Regions from separate parts of the Rhizobium sp. BK049 genome, predicted to be linked through region 2. Evidence: predicted binding sites of a transcription regulator. Region 2 holds the regulator's gene; the other holds the start of a gene.
The links. The regulator LexA, encoded in region 2, represses DNA repair genes until DNA is damaged. The targets are predictions, from matches to a motif close to TGTTCNNNNTGTGTTCNG.
Positions count from the first base shown of each region.

Region 1: the regulator LexA is predicted to act here: its motif matches at 5,493-5,510, upstream of FHT70_RS09330 (DNA recombination protein RmuC).

Region 1 covers NZ_JACHYV010000007.1:22,815-29,751, reverse strand. Annotated here, with positions in the region: gene raiA (ribosome-associated translation inhibitor RaiA) at 1-50, shown strand, start outside; gene ptsN (PTS IIA-like nitrogen regulatory protein PtsN) at 124-588, shown strand; gene FHT70_RS09340 (methyl-accepting chemotaxis protein) at 663-3,017, opposite strand; gene FHT70_RS09335 (ribokinase) at 3,258-4,157, opposite strand; gene FHT70_RS09330 (DNA recombination protein RmuC) at 4,237-5,460, opposite strand; gene FHT70_RS09325 (globin-coupled sensor protein) at 5,642-6,937, shown strand, end outside.
Region 2 covers NZ_JACHYV010000008.1:204,206-211,142, forward strand. Annotated here, with positions in the region: gene gltA (citrate synthase) at 1-1,079, opposite strand, end outside; gene FHT70_RS11480 (ComEC/Rec2 family competence protein) at 1,369-3,801, shown strand; gene lexA (transcriptional repressor LexA) at 3,782-4,498, opposite strand; gene FHT70_RS11490 (VOC family protein) at 4,697-5,593, shown strand; gene kdsA (3-deoxy-8-phosphooctulonate synthase) at 5,590-6,435, shown strand; gene eno (phosphopyruvate hydratase) at 6,577-6,937, shown strand, end outside.

The DNA of each region.
Region 1 (6,937 bases), on a different contig from region 2:
GGCACGACGGAAATATTGGCTGGATCGATTCGGCCAATATCAAAGGCTGAGATCAGAGTGGTGAGCGGCGGTATCGCCGCCGCTCCTCGCATCAACTGATCCCGGCGACAGAAGGAAAAAGAAATGGCATTGGCAGATTTGCTCCATCAGGATGCGATCATTCCCGCCCTCAGAGTAAATTCCAAGAAACAGTTGCTTCAGGAATTGGCGGCAAGAGCCGCGAGGATCACCGGGCTCTCCGAACGGGAGATCTTCGACGTCATCCTGCAGCGCGAACGCCTGGGCTCGACCGGCGTCGGCAACGGTATCGCCATTCCCCACGGCAAGCTGGTGAACATTCATTCCATCGTCGGCATCTTTGCCCGGCTGGAGCAGCCTGTCGATTTTGAAGCGCTGGACGACCAGCCCGTCGACCTCGTTTTCCTGCTGCTTGCGCCGGAGGGCGCCGGCGCCGACCATCTCAAAGCCCTGTCGCGCATCGCCCGCGTCCTGCGCGATCAAGACCTGGTTGCAAAGCTGCGGGCCACCGATTCCGCCTCGGCGATCTACGCCTTCCTCAACGAAGAGCAGACGTCGAACGCTGCTTGAGCTGCATAATCCCTAAATGAAAAAAGGCGCCTGATTTCGCAGGCGCATTTTTTGATTTACCCAGGGCTGAACGGTCAGAACTCTTCCCAGTTATCCCCAGCCACGGCGGCCGAGCCATGCGATTGAGGTGTGGTGCGGCGGGTCGCCGGCGCGTGGCGGACCACAGGAGCGGTTGCCAAGTGCGAGGGGGCCGCAGCCGGCGCACGCATCTGCCTCGCCACGGAGGCGAGCGCGGTCGCGTTGGCGGAGCCCGACACCCTGAAGCGCGTGGCGAGCGTCTTCAGCGTCTGCGCCTCGTCGTTGAGCGCCACGCTGGCGGCGGTCGCCTCCTCCACCATCGCCGCATTTTGCTGCGTCACCTGATCCATCTGGTTCATGGCCTGGTTGATTTCCTTCAGCCCCACCGCCTGTTCGCTGGCCGATGCCGAGATCTGCCGGATGAGGCTGTTGATGCCCATCACCTGTTCGGCGATCTTGTGCAGCGTCCCGCCGGCGCGCCCGACGAGATCGACGCCTTCCTTGACCTGGACGGCCGAGGTGTTGATCAGCGTCTTGATCTCCTTGGCGGCAGTGGCCGAACGCTGCGCGAGTTCACGCACTTCCTGGGCGACGACGGCAAAACCCTTGCCGGCTTCGCCGGCGCGAGCCGCTTCGACGCCGGCGTTCAGCGCCAGCAGGTTCGTCTGGAAGGCGATCTCATCGATGACGCCGATGATCCGCGATACCTCCGTCGAAGACTGCTCGATCCCTTGCATGGAGGCGATGGCCTTCTGCACCACTTCGCCTGATTTCTCGGCATCCTGGCAGGCGAGATTGACGTTGTCGGCAGCCGTGCGGGCATTCTCGGCACTGGAATCGACCTGGGCGGTGAGCTCGTTGAGCGCTGCCGCCGTCTCTTCCAGGCTTGCTGCCTGCTGCTCGGTACGTTTGGCGAGATCGGAAGCGCTGTTGCTGATCTCGCCGGTGCCGGCGCCGATATTGACGACGCTGAGATTCATCGTATTGATGGTCTCTTCGAGGCTTGCAAGCGCGGCATTGAAATCCTGCTTCAGTTTGCCGTATTCGCCGGGGAAATCTTCGGTGATGCGGTAACCCAGATTGCCCTGAGACAATTCCGAGAGTCCGGCGCCGACGACCGAGACGATGTGACGCTGCAGCGACACCGATTGCTGCCGTTCCGATTCCGAACGGCCGCGCTCGGCCTCTGCGACCTGTCGCTGGTGGGTGGCCTCGTCTTCGAGGCGCCTGGAGTCGGCGAGCTTGAAGCGGAAGCCTTCGAGTGCCTTTGCGACCGAACCGACTTCGTCGGTACGGTCCTGGGCCGCGACGGGTTCGGCATATTCGCCGTCGCTGAGCGTTTTGACGCTGGCGACAAGGCTGCCGAGCGGCCTCTGCACGAGCGAGCGGACGGCGAAATAGAGCGCCAGCATCACCGCGCCGAGCACGATCAGGCCGGTGGCGATCATCATGTAGGTCTGATCCTGCACCGGCGCGTTGATCGCGGTGTGCGGGACGTCGACAAGCACGACCCAGGTGGCGTTGACGCCGGGGACTTCGAATGGATAGACGACGCGGTCGAAAGGATCGAGGCCGTCATAGGTGAGGTTTCGGACGAGGCCGGGCTGCTTGTTCGACAGCGCCGCCTTGACGACGTCGGCGCCTTCGCCGTCATATTGCTTGGTCATCAGGTCGGGGACCGGCGCGACGATCCAGTTGCCGGCCTGCGAGAGCAGCGTCACGCGGCCGGAGCCGAAGGGGTGCAGCGCCTGAAGCTTATCGGTCAGCGACTTCAGCGAGATGTCGACGCCGCCGACGCCGATCATCTTGCCGCCCGACATGACAGGATAGGCAATGGAAGTCAGCAGCGTCGGTACGTCAGTTCCCTCGGCCATGTAAGGCGTGGTGATCGCGCCCTTGCCGCTGTCGGCAGCAAGTTTCCACCACTCAGCGGTATAATCATTGTCGAAGGTCGAATACTGGATGCCGCCATCCTTGGTTTTCGACCAATAGGGCGTGAAGGCGCCGTTCTTGTTGGTGCCTTCGTCATTGTTGTTGGCAATCTCGGTCGTCTTTCCGTCCAGCCCACCAAGCTGCTCGCAGAACCAGCTGCCGAAGGCGAAGGCATTCTGTTCCAGGTTGGCTTTCAGCACGTTGATCATGCCCTTGCGATCGAGCGACTTTCCATCGTGGGCTCGGCCGATAACGCCTGACATGCTGCGGGCAGCGCTGGCGAGTTCGCCGACATTGGCGGCGATCTCATTGGCGATCGACTTTGCCTCGAGATTGGCTTGATCCATCGTCAGCGTCTGAACGCGATCCCGGGTCTGGCCTATGAGGAAAAAGTTCGAAGCGATGAGAACAAGTGCGATGGCGATGCCGGTGATGGCGATAAGTTTCGCCGCAAGCGATTTCATGCGAAAAATGAACATGGGTTCCTCAGGCAAGGATGCGCCGAACGGGCATTCTTCGGCGCAGGAGCGAAGGCATGGCTCCGTCATGGAGCAGCCGCATCAGCCGCGGATCCGCATATGCGACGATCCGGCGATCGCTGGGAAGATCGCCGGAGACCTGTTAAATTTAAATGAAACTTGAGTGGTTATATGAGCAAAACCGCAGAAATCTCCTTTAAAATTGAAGGACATCTGCCGGCGTTTCGCAGGCAGGCCAGGCTATATTCTGTCTGCGACTTCCCCACTCAAAGGGATTGACGGTTGCGCTCCTGATTTGAGACATGCGAGCGAACCGGCGACTGCCGCGCGGCGCAACGCTGTCGGAAAATCAAGCCCGTCATCGAGGCTGGCGGCGAAATAGCCGCAGAAGGTGTCTCCCGCTCCGACCGTATCGACAGGATCGATCGCCAGCCCCTGCGCTCTTGAGAGGACCCCGTCACGAATGGCGATGACGCCATCGCCGCCGAGCGTCACGATCAGCGTCTGGCCGGTTTCGTGATGCAGGCGGACAAGCGCTGCCTCGCGCGCTCCTGCGTCCATGCCGTCCTGTCCGGCAAGTCGCTCGAACTCAGTCTCATTGGCAATGACGATATCGGCGAGGCGTCCGAGACGCGGCGCATCGGGAATCAATGGGGCGAGGTTGAGGATGCTGGTGATGCCCTTGGCGCGTGCGGCCGAGAGCGCGCGTTCGACGGCCGCGACCGGCACCTCAAGCTGCAACATCAGTATGTCGCCCTCGTGCATGCGGCCGATCGCGGTTTCCGCATCGGCGGGCGCGACCAGGCCGTTGGCGCCCGGCACCACGGCAATCATGTTCTCGCCGTCGCCGCCGACCAGGATCAGCGCCGTTCCTGTGGGACCGTCGATATGCTTGACGAGGGAGAGATCGGTTCCTGCCTCATCGAGCAGAGAAAGAGCATCGGCAGCAAAAGCATCCTTGCCGACGGCGCCGGCCATATGCACATAGCGACCGGCGCGGCGGGCTGCCAGCGCCTGGTTGGCGCCCTTGCCGCCGGCGGCCGTGGCAAAACCGTTGCCGGCCACTGTTTCGCCGGGCTTCGGCAGGCGCTCGGTCGTGGCGATGAGATCCATGTTGATGGATCCGAAAACTGTGATCATCAGGCTGTCCCGTCTTTTGGAGCATGCCAAGGACATCATGCTCCTGCTATTTCATGGGGCGAGACACTGCCCGAAGCGATCACTCCTCGTCAACCACCCGAAGCTTGAGAAGGCCGGTACGGCTTTCCACGGATTTGGCCGGGACCTCGCCGTCGCGGGCAGGCTTTGCGTCGCCGCCTGCCTCGAATTCCAGCGCCTCGATCTTGGCGCCGCGTTTGGTGAGCTTGTCGGCTGACGTGACCACCATGTCGATGTCTTTCTGCGCCATGGCGAAATGGCCCTGCAGCTTGCGCACCCGCTCGTCGAGGCGGCCGAGATCGTCCATCAGGAGCGCCACCTCGCCCTGGATCAGATGCGCTTGCGCCCGCATGCGCTGGTCTTTCAGCACCGCCTGGATGACCTGGATCGACAGCATCAGCAGCGATGGCGAGACGATAACGATGCGCGCGCGGTGTGCCTTCTGCACCAGGGCCTCGAAGTTCTCATGGATCTCCGCGAAGATCGATTCCGACGGCACGAAGAGAAAAGCCGTCTCCTGGGTTTCCCCCTGAATCAGATATTTCTCTGAAATATCCCGGATATGAATCTCCATGTCGCGGCGGAACTGCTGGCTGGCGATCTTGCCGGCCTCGGGGCTGGCTGCGTCGCGGATGGCGTTCCAGGCTTCGAGCGGGAACTTCGCATCGATGACGAGTGGCGGCGCGCCGTTTGGCATGCGGATCGTGCAGTCCGGCCGCGAACCGTTCGAGAGCGTCTGCTGGAATGCATAGGTGCCCATCGGCAGGCCGTCCGCGACGATCGTCTCCATCCGGGACTGGCCGAAGGCGCCGCGCGTCTGCTTGTTCGAGAGAATCGCCTGCAGTCCGACCACGTCCTTGGCGAGCGTCTGGATATTGTTCTGCGCGGCATCGATGACCGCCAGCCGCTCCTGCAGGCGCTGCAGGTTCTCATGCGTCGATTTCGTCTGCTCGGTGATCGTCGAGCTGACGCGCTGCGACATGCCGTCGAGACGCTGGCTGATTGCCTGGTTGAGCTCGCTCTGACGCGCGCCAAAAACCTCGGCCATGGCCGTGATGCGGCCCTGCATCTCCGCCTGGATCTTCAAAAGCTCGGCCATGCGCGCCTCGCTTTCGCCAGCCCGCAGGCTCGCCTCCTCCGCCTGCTCGCGGCGGAGGCTGGCGCTGCGCAAGAGAAGGATGATCACCAGAAGCACGAAGGCGACAAAAACGCCGCCGGCAAGCGCCAGCATGGCCGGGCTCAGCGAGGCGTTGGAGAGGGCGAGCGATTCGGAATGAACGGTCATGCCGCAACCATAACAGAAGCTGCGGCAATACATAGATCAAAACGTGAACGAAATCCTCTGTGGCCTTTTTCCTCACCGATGCAGAAAATCGCCGCCGATTTAACCATTGCTCAACCATATTCGCCAAAATCTGTGCCGCAGAATTCCCTCCAGCGCCGTTGCGCCAAGTACAGAGATTTCCATGACATCCCAGCAGACCGACAGTGCACTCAGGCAGCGCCTCGATTTCATCGAACTGGACGAGGCGGCGCGCCGGTCGATACGGGATCTCAGCCCCGTCATATCAGAGCTAATCGGCGGTGCCCTCGACAAGTTCTATGCCAAGATCGCCAAGACCCCCGCCGTCTCAGGCTTTTTCGCCGACAAGAACCATGTCGCTCATGCCAAGAAGCGGCAGCAGGATCATTGGGGCAAGCTTGCAGGCGGCGCCTTCGACGAAACCTACGTCGACGGCGTGACCGCGGTCGGGCGCACGCACGCCCGCATCGGGCTGGAGCCGCGCTGGTATGTCGGCGGCTATGCCCTGGTTCTGTCCGAGCTCGTCAAGGGCATCATGGAGAAGCAGTGGCCGTCGGTCTTTGCGCGCCAGCAGGGCAAATTGCTCGCCGAAAGGCTGTCGGCGGTCATCAAGGCCGGCATGCTCGACATGGATTATTCGATCTCGGTCTACCTCGAGACGCTTGAAGCCAAGCGCCAGGCTCTGGAAGAGCAGCGTGCCCAGGCCGAGGCCGATCAGGCGATGGCGCTGGAGCAGCTGCGCCGCGGTCTGGAGGCGCTGTCGAGCGGCGATCTCGAGGCCACTCTGCCATCCGACCTGCCCGGTAATTTTCGGCAGATGGCCGAGGATTACAACCGTGCCGTCAAGGCGCTGCGCCATTCCTTCGCATCGGTGCGCGACACGTCGGGCCATATCATGAATGGCGCCGACGTCATCTCCAATGCGACCAACGATCTCGCATTGCGCACTGCCCAGCAGGCGGCCGGCGTCGAGGAGAGTTCGGCTGCCCTGCAGCAGCTTTCCGTCAGCGTCGGCCAGACCGCCGCCAATGCCGAGAAGGCTTCGGACGCCGTACGCGAGACGCAGCAGAAGGCGAAGAATTCGGGCGAACTCGTCACCAGCGCCGTGTCGGCGATGGCCGGTATCGAGAAATCCTCGACGGAGATTTCCAAAATTATCGGCGTCATCGACGAAATCGCCTTCCAGACCAATCTTCTGGCGCTGAACGCCGGCGTTGAGGCGGCGCGCGCCGGTGATGCCGGCAAGGGTTTTGCGGTCGTCGCGCAGGAAGTCCGCCAGCTCGCCCAGCGCACGGCCGATGCTGCCAAGGAGATCAAGAACCTGATCTCGCAGAGTTCGAGTCAGGTTAACGAGGGTGTCGGCATCGTCTCGAGCACCGGCGAGGCGCTGAACGATATGATCAGCCGCATCGATATCATCAACCGCTTCGTCGCCGATATCGCCGCCGCCGCCCGCGAT
Region 2 (6,937 bases):
TAGAGCTTCTTCTCGATGAAATATTCGTCGGTGAGCGCGATGCGCTCCAGCTCCATCGCCACTTCCAGCAACGGATCGTCCTTGATACCGAGTTCGCCGAGCACTTCATGCGTCGTCTTCTGCATGATCTTGGCACGCGGATCGTAGTTCTTGTAGACGCGGTGACCGAAGCCCATCAGGCGGAACGGATCGTTTTTGTCCTTGGCGCGGGCGATATATTCCGGAATGTGGTCGACCGTGCCGATTTCCGTCAGCATATTGAGCGCTGCTTCGTTGGCGCCGCCGTGCGCGGGGCCCCATAGGCAGGCGATGCCGGCGGCGATGCAGGCGAACGGGTTGGCGCCCGATGAACCGGCGAGACGGACGGTCGAGGTCGAGGCGTTCTGTTCGTGATCGGCATGCAGGATGAAGATGCGGTCCATCGCGCGGGCAAGCACCGGATTGACCACATATTCCTCGCAGGGGACGGCAAAGCACATGCGCAGGAAGTTCGACGCATAGTCGAGGTCGTTCTTCGGGTAAACGAAGGGCTGACCGATATGGTATTTATATGCCATGGCGGCAAGCGTCGGCATCTTGGCGATCATGCGGAGGCTGGCGACCATGCGCTGGTGCGGATCGGTGATGTCTGTGGAGTCGTGATAGAAGGCCGACAGTGCGCCGACGCAGCCGCACATGACGGCCATCGGATGTGCATCGCGGCGGAAGCCGGTGAAGAAGCGGCTCATCTGCTCATGCACCATCGTGTGGTGCGTGACGCGATAGTCGAAGTCCTTCTTCTGCGCGGCCGTCGGCAGTTCGCCGTAGAGCAGGAGGTAGCAGACCTCGAGAAAGTCGCCGTGCTCGGCCAGCTGCTCGATCGGATAGCCGCGGTGCAGCAGCACACCTTCGTCACCGTCGATATAGGTGATTTTCGATTCACAGGATGCGGTCGAGGTGAAGCCCGGATCGTAAGTGAAGGAAGCGGTGTTCTTGTAGAGGGCACCGATGTCGATGACGCTCGGGCCGATCGTGCCGCTTTTAACGGCGAGGTCAACCGATTTGTCACCGATTTTTATTGTAGCGCTTTGATCCGTCATGCTGTCCTCCGAAATGTCGGTGGCGCCACAAAAGCGCCATAGGGGTTAAGCGTCCTTTCCGATAGCTATATGATCGTGACGCTAATGCCAAGTTACCGTGACGGCATTTTGTGCATTGCGGCATCACCTTTTAGGCACCGCAGCGATGAGCCGCACGCATAGCGGAAGCTGATGATTCGACTTGCCTTTTGCCACTTACGATTTTCGCTCGTATTTCAATCGATTATCCTTGCCGGATTTGCTTGAAGGTTGCATTCTTAGGGCCTGGCGGCGTGATCTTGGGCGGGGCATGCAGGAAACGACGACAGCCGAATTGCGGCCGCAAGCGGGCGTCGGCCTTGCCGATCCGCCAGATTTTCCTGCGCCTGCGGTGGTGACTCAATCGGCAAGGACGCAGTCGCAGACCCCATTGCATCGTCGGCTGCTGGCCACTGCCGGGCAATCGCTCCGTGCCGGGGCCTGCATGCTGGGCGAAGAGGCCGATCATGGCCGCCTGCTGCTGTTCTCGCCGGTCTTCCTCGGAGCCGGCTCGGCCTTCTGGTTTCTTGCTGCATCGGATTTTCCCCTCGTTGCATCGCTGCTCTGCCTGCTGGTGTCGGCGGCCGCGGTTTTCCTCACCGATCCCAGCCGACCGGCCTTGCGCGCAAGTTTCATGGCGCTGGCACTTTTCGCCGGCGGCATGCTCTCAGCTCAGTTCGAGAGCTGGCGGGCTTCGACGGTGATCCTCGATTCATCCGTGACGACGACGGTGACTGGCCGCGTCGAACGGCGGGAAGGCGACGGGCGCGGGCGCTGGCGCTACATTCTTGCCGTCGCCGGCACCGAGGCGCCGGAGCTGAAACGGCCGCCGAGACGCATCACCGCGATCGTCCGGGGTGCCGATGCGCCTTTCGAGATCGGCGACATCATCACCGGCAAGGCACGTCTGACGCCGCCGGCGGGGCCCGCACTTCCCGCGCTCAACGACTTCTCCTTCGGTGCCTATTTCGACGGCATCGGCGCCAACGGTTTCTTCTATGGTGCGCCGGAGAAACTCGACTTGGAGGCAGGCCCGCAGGCGGCCAGGTCGACGGCGGACGCCCTGCTCGAATGGCTCTACCAGCTGCGCAGCAGCATCGGCGACCGCATAAGATCGATCCTGCCCGACGACACCGGCGCCTTTGCCGCTGCCCTGGTGACGGACGAACGGCGCGCCATATCGCACGCGACGACGGAGGCGCTGCGCCAGTCCGGCCTTGCCCATATCGTCGCGATCTCGGGCCTCAACATGGCGCTGTCGGCTGGCATCTTCTTCGTCGGCTTCCGGATGCTGCTCAGCCTCTTTCCCGGCGTCGCCCAAGCCTATCCTACAAAGAAGATCGCCGCTGCCGGCGCGCTCATCGCCGTCACCGCCTATTACCTGATCTCCGGTTTCGGGGTTTCGGCCGAGCGCGCCTTTATCATGATGGCCATCATGCTGATTGCCGTCTTCTTCGACCGGCCGTCGATCAGCCTGCGCAATGTCGTTCTCTCCGCGCTCATCATCATCGCCATTTCACCTTCGGAAGTATTGGGACCGAGCTTTCAGATGTCCTTTGCCGCAACATTGGCCTTGGTATCGGGCTATCAGTTGTGGAAGGACAGGCGTGTCCGCGAAAACGCTTTTCTGAAACTGCCGATCATCAGGCCGGTCGTTGCCGTCGCCGGTTTCTTCGGCGGGATCTTCCTGACCTCGCTGATCGGCGGCTTTTCCACCGCATTGTTTTCGATCGAGCATTTTCATCGCCTGACGGCTTACGGCCTGCCGGCAAACCTTGCGACGATGCCGATTATCTCCTTCATCGTCATGCCGGCCGGATTGTTGGCGATGTTGCTCATGCCTTTCGGTCTGGACGCTCCGCTCTGGAAGATCGTCGGATTCGGCCTCGATCTGGTGATTGCGGTTGCCAAGACGGTATCCGGCTGGGGCGGTGATATCGGCATCGGCCGCTTGCCCGGCTGGTATTTCGCAGTGGCAGTGGCAGGCTTTCTGCTGCTGACGCTGCTGCGCACTCGGCTGCGCCATGTCGGCACATCGATCATCGCCATCTCTACGCTCATCGTGCTGCTTCTGCCGGTTCCCCGGCCGCCGGATCTGGTGATTTCGGAGGATGGCAGTCTGGTTGCGGTCGTCGCGGCTGAGGCAATAGCTTCCAACCGTGAAAACCCGCCGGATTTCATATTCGACCAGTGGCAGAGAGCGCTGGTGCTGCCGACACATGATCCGCCGAAGATGCTGGATGGTCCGGCCATTCCGCCGGAAGGAGAAGGCCGCCGTGTCAGGCTTTCCCGCGATCAGCAGAACGAAGCGAGTGCAGCGATGCGGGCAGCCGCCGCAGGCGGTGAAGCAAACCGTTTTTCCTGCGTCAAGAAGGCTTGGTGCACATCAAGACTTGGCAATGGCCATATCGTCACCGTTATCGACAATGCCGCCTATCTCGGCCCGGCCTGCGATACGGCCGATATCGTCGTGACCTCGGTCCGTCTGCGTTTCAACAGCTGCCGTTCAGGTGGCACGCTTTTCACCGGCGAGACGCTGCGTAGGACCGGCTCGCTCGAATTGCGTTTCGCCGATGCCGGCCTGGAGGTCACCACCGCCTTCGATGCTTTGTCGCGACCATGGATGCGCCATCGCGCCTATGATTGGCGCAATGATCGTTTTACCGATTCCAGCCCATCCGGCGTCAGTGATAGCGACGGATGAGGCCGACGAGCTTGCCCTGCACCTTGACGCGGTCGGGTCCGAAGATGCGGGTCTCATAAGCCGGGTTGGCGGCCTCGAGCGCGATCGAGGCGCCCTTGCGGCGGAAACGCTTCAGCGTTGCTTCCTCGTCATCGACGAGGGCAACGACGATATCGCCGGGACTGGCGGTACTGCCGTTGCGAATGATCACGGTGTCGCCGTCGAAGATGCCGGCGTCGATCATCGAATCACCTTTGACCTCCAGCGCATAGTGCTCACCGGAGCCGAGCATATCCGCGGGAACGACGATATCGTGGGTGTTGTTCTGGATCGCCGAGATCGGAACGCCGGCGGCGATACGTCCCATGACCGGCACGGAGACGGAGTTGCCATTGTCGGCGACCGGCTTTGGCGCAGCGGGGGCGGCGACCGGCTGGGGCTTGCCGAGGCTGCCCTCGATGACGCTCGGCGAAAAACCGCGACGCTGAAGACTGGGGTTATAGGCCTCCGGAAGCTTGATCACCTCGAGCGCTCGGGCGCGGTTCGGTAGGCGGCGAATGAAGCCGCGTTCCTCAAGCGCCGTGATCAGGCGGTGAATGCCGGATTTCGAGGCGAGATCCAGGGCATCCTTCATTTCGTCGAAAGAGGGAGGAACGCCGGATTCCTTCATGCGCTCATGGATGAAAAGGAGAAGCTCCTGTTGTTTGCGCGTGAGCATCGACGTCAGACCCCGTGATTGAAACAAATCCAGAACGGACACTATATGTTCCATATGTGTTCCGCAAGTAGCTAAATTTCCGTAAACCCTCGCGCCAACTCGTGGAGATTTTTATTTTCATTTGCCGGATTGGCGCACATGTCTTGCATTGAGGGGTGGTGCTGTCGCACATCTCTTGCCGGTTTCAGGAGGATATTCATGAACGCGCATTCCGCCAAGTCGCACCCGCTGGATCATGTCGTGCTGCCCGTGGTCAATATCGATCTGGCGCGCGAAAGGCTCGGCAAGCTCGGTTTCACCGTCGCCGCCGATGCGCGCCATCCCTTCGGAACGGAGAATGCCTGCATCTTTTTCGCCGACAAGACCTATCTGGAGCCGCTTGGCGTGGCGAGTGTCGACGAGAGCGAGGCAGCGGCCCGCCAGGGCAACGTCTTCATCGCCCGCAATCGCGCCTTCCGTTTCCGCTGCGGCGAGGAGGGACTTTCTGCGCTGGCCTTCCTCAGCGAGGATGCCGACCTCGATCATAAGCGCTTCGTCAGCAACGGCGCGAGCGCCGGTGAGATGTTGCAGTTCAGCCGGCCGATGCGGATGCCGGACGGTTCGGAGAGCGTCGGCAGCTTTAAGCTGGCCTTTGCAGCTGATTTGCGCGCCCCCGATTTCTTTCTCTTTACTTGCCAGCGCATCAATTCGTTCCCTACAGATCGCGCCGCGCTGGAGACGCACGCCAATGGCGTGATCGGCATTGCCGAGATCGCACTTTGTGCACCGGACCCGGCGGCATTCGCCGCCTTCGTCGGGCTTGCGATTGGGCAGGCGGCGGTGGAGAAAACGGGTTTCGGCATGAATATCGCGGCATCGAATGCAAAGATCAGCTTGATGACGCCGGAAGGGCTGGAGGCCTATTTCGAAACCGCTGTCTCATCAGCCGATCGCGGCCTGCGAGGGCGGGCAATCCTCTTCACCGTCATCGATCTTGCCGTGACAGAAGCGCATTTGGGTGCTAACGGGATCACATTCACACGCAAGAACAATCGCATTCTGGTGAAGCCCACGCCCGGGCAGGGTGCGCTCTTCGCCTTCGAGGAAACACGATGAGCACCGACACGAATTCCGAAGTCAGGATCGGCGAAGGCGAAGGCCAGGTCACTTTTTCCAATACTGGCCGCTTGTCGCTGATCGCCGGTCCATGCCAGATGGAGAGCCGGGATCACGCCTTCATGGTCGCCGGCACGCTGAAGGAGCTCTGCGGCAAGCTCGGCATTGGCCTCGTCTACAAGAGCTCCTTCGACAAGGCGAACCGTACCTCGCTCTCGGCTGAACGCGGCATCGGCCTGGAAAAGGGCATGGAGGTCTTTGCCGACCTCAAGAAGGAATTCGGCTTTCCCGTCATAACCGACGTTCATACGGCCGAGCAATGCGCCGAGGTGGCCAAGGTGGTCGATGTTCTGCAGATCCCGGCCTTCCTCTGCCGTCAGACCGACCTTCTGATCGCCGCCGCCAGAACCGGCCGCGCCGTCAATGTCAAGAAGGGCCAGTTCCTCGCCCCTTGGGATATGAAGAACGTTCTGAAGAAGCTCAACGCCAGCGGCAATCCGAATGTGCTCTTGTGCGAGCGCGGTGCCTCCTTCGGCTACAATACGCTGGTTTCCGACATGCGTTCGCTGCCGATCATGGCGGCGATGGGAGCTCCCGTCATTTTTGACGCCACCCATTCCGTGGCGCAGCCGGGCGGGCAGGGCGATTCCTCCGGCGGCCAGCGCGAGTTCGTGGAAACGCTGGCGCGCGCGGCAGTGGCGACGGGAATTGCCGGCGTCTTCGTCGAAACCCATCAGGATCCCGACAACGCACCGTCCGACGGGCCGAACATGGTCTATCTCAAGGACATGCCGCGACTGCTTGAGAAGCTGCTTGCCTTCGATGCGATCGCCAAGGCCTAACGTTCAACAGGCTGACATGATCGTGGTTTAGGCCACGATGCGATACCCGCTCGAAGGCTGGAAATTGCGCCATTGTAATTTGCACGCCTTCGATTATGACAGGCTTCGAACGACTTATCACCCACCGAGCAGGAAGAACCCATGACTGCAATCACCGATATCATCGCCCGCGAGATCCTCGATAGCCGTGGCAACCCCACCGTCGAAGTCGACGTCTATCTCGAAGACGGCAGCATGGGCCGCGCGGCCGTTCCCTCGGGCGCCTCGACGGGCGCACATGAGGCGGTCGAGCTGCGCGACGGCGGCAAGCGCTACCTCGGCAAGGGCGTCGAAAAGGCGGTCGAGGCCGCCAACACCGAGATCTTCGACGCGATCGGCGGCATCGATGCCGAAAATCAGATCCAGATCGACAACATCATGATCGAGCTCGATGGCACGCCGAACAAGTCGCGCCTCGGCGCCAACGCCATCCTCGGCGTCTCGCTCGCCGTCGCCAAGGCTG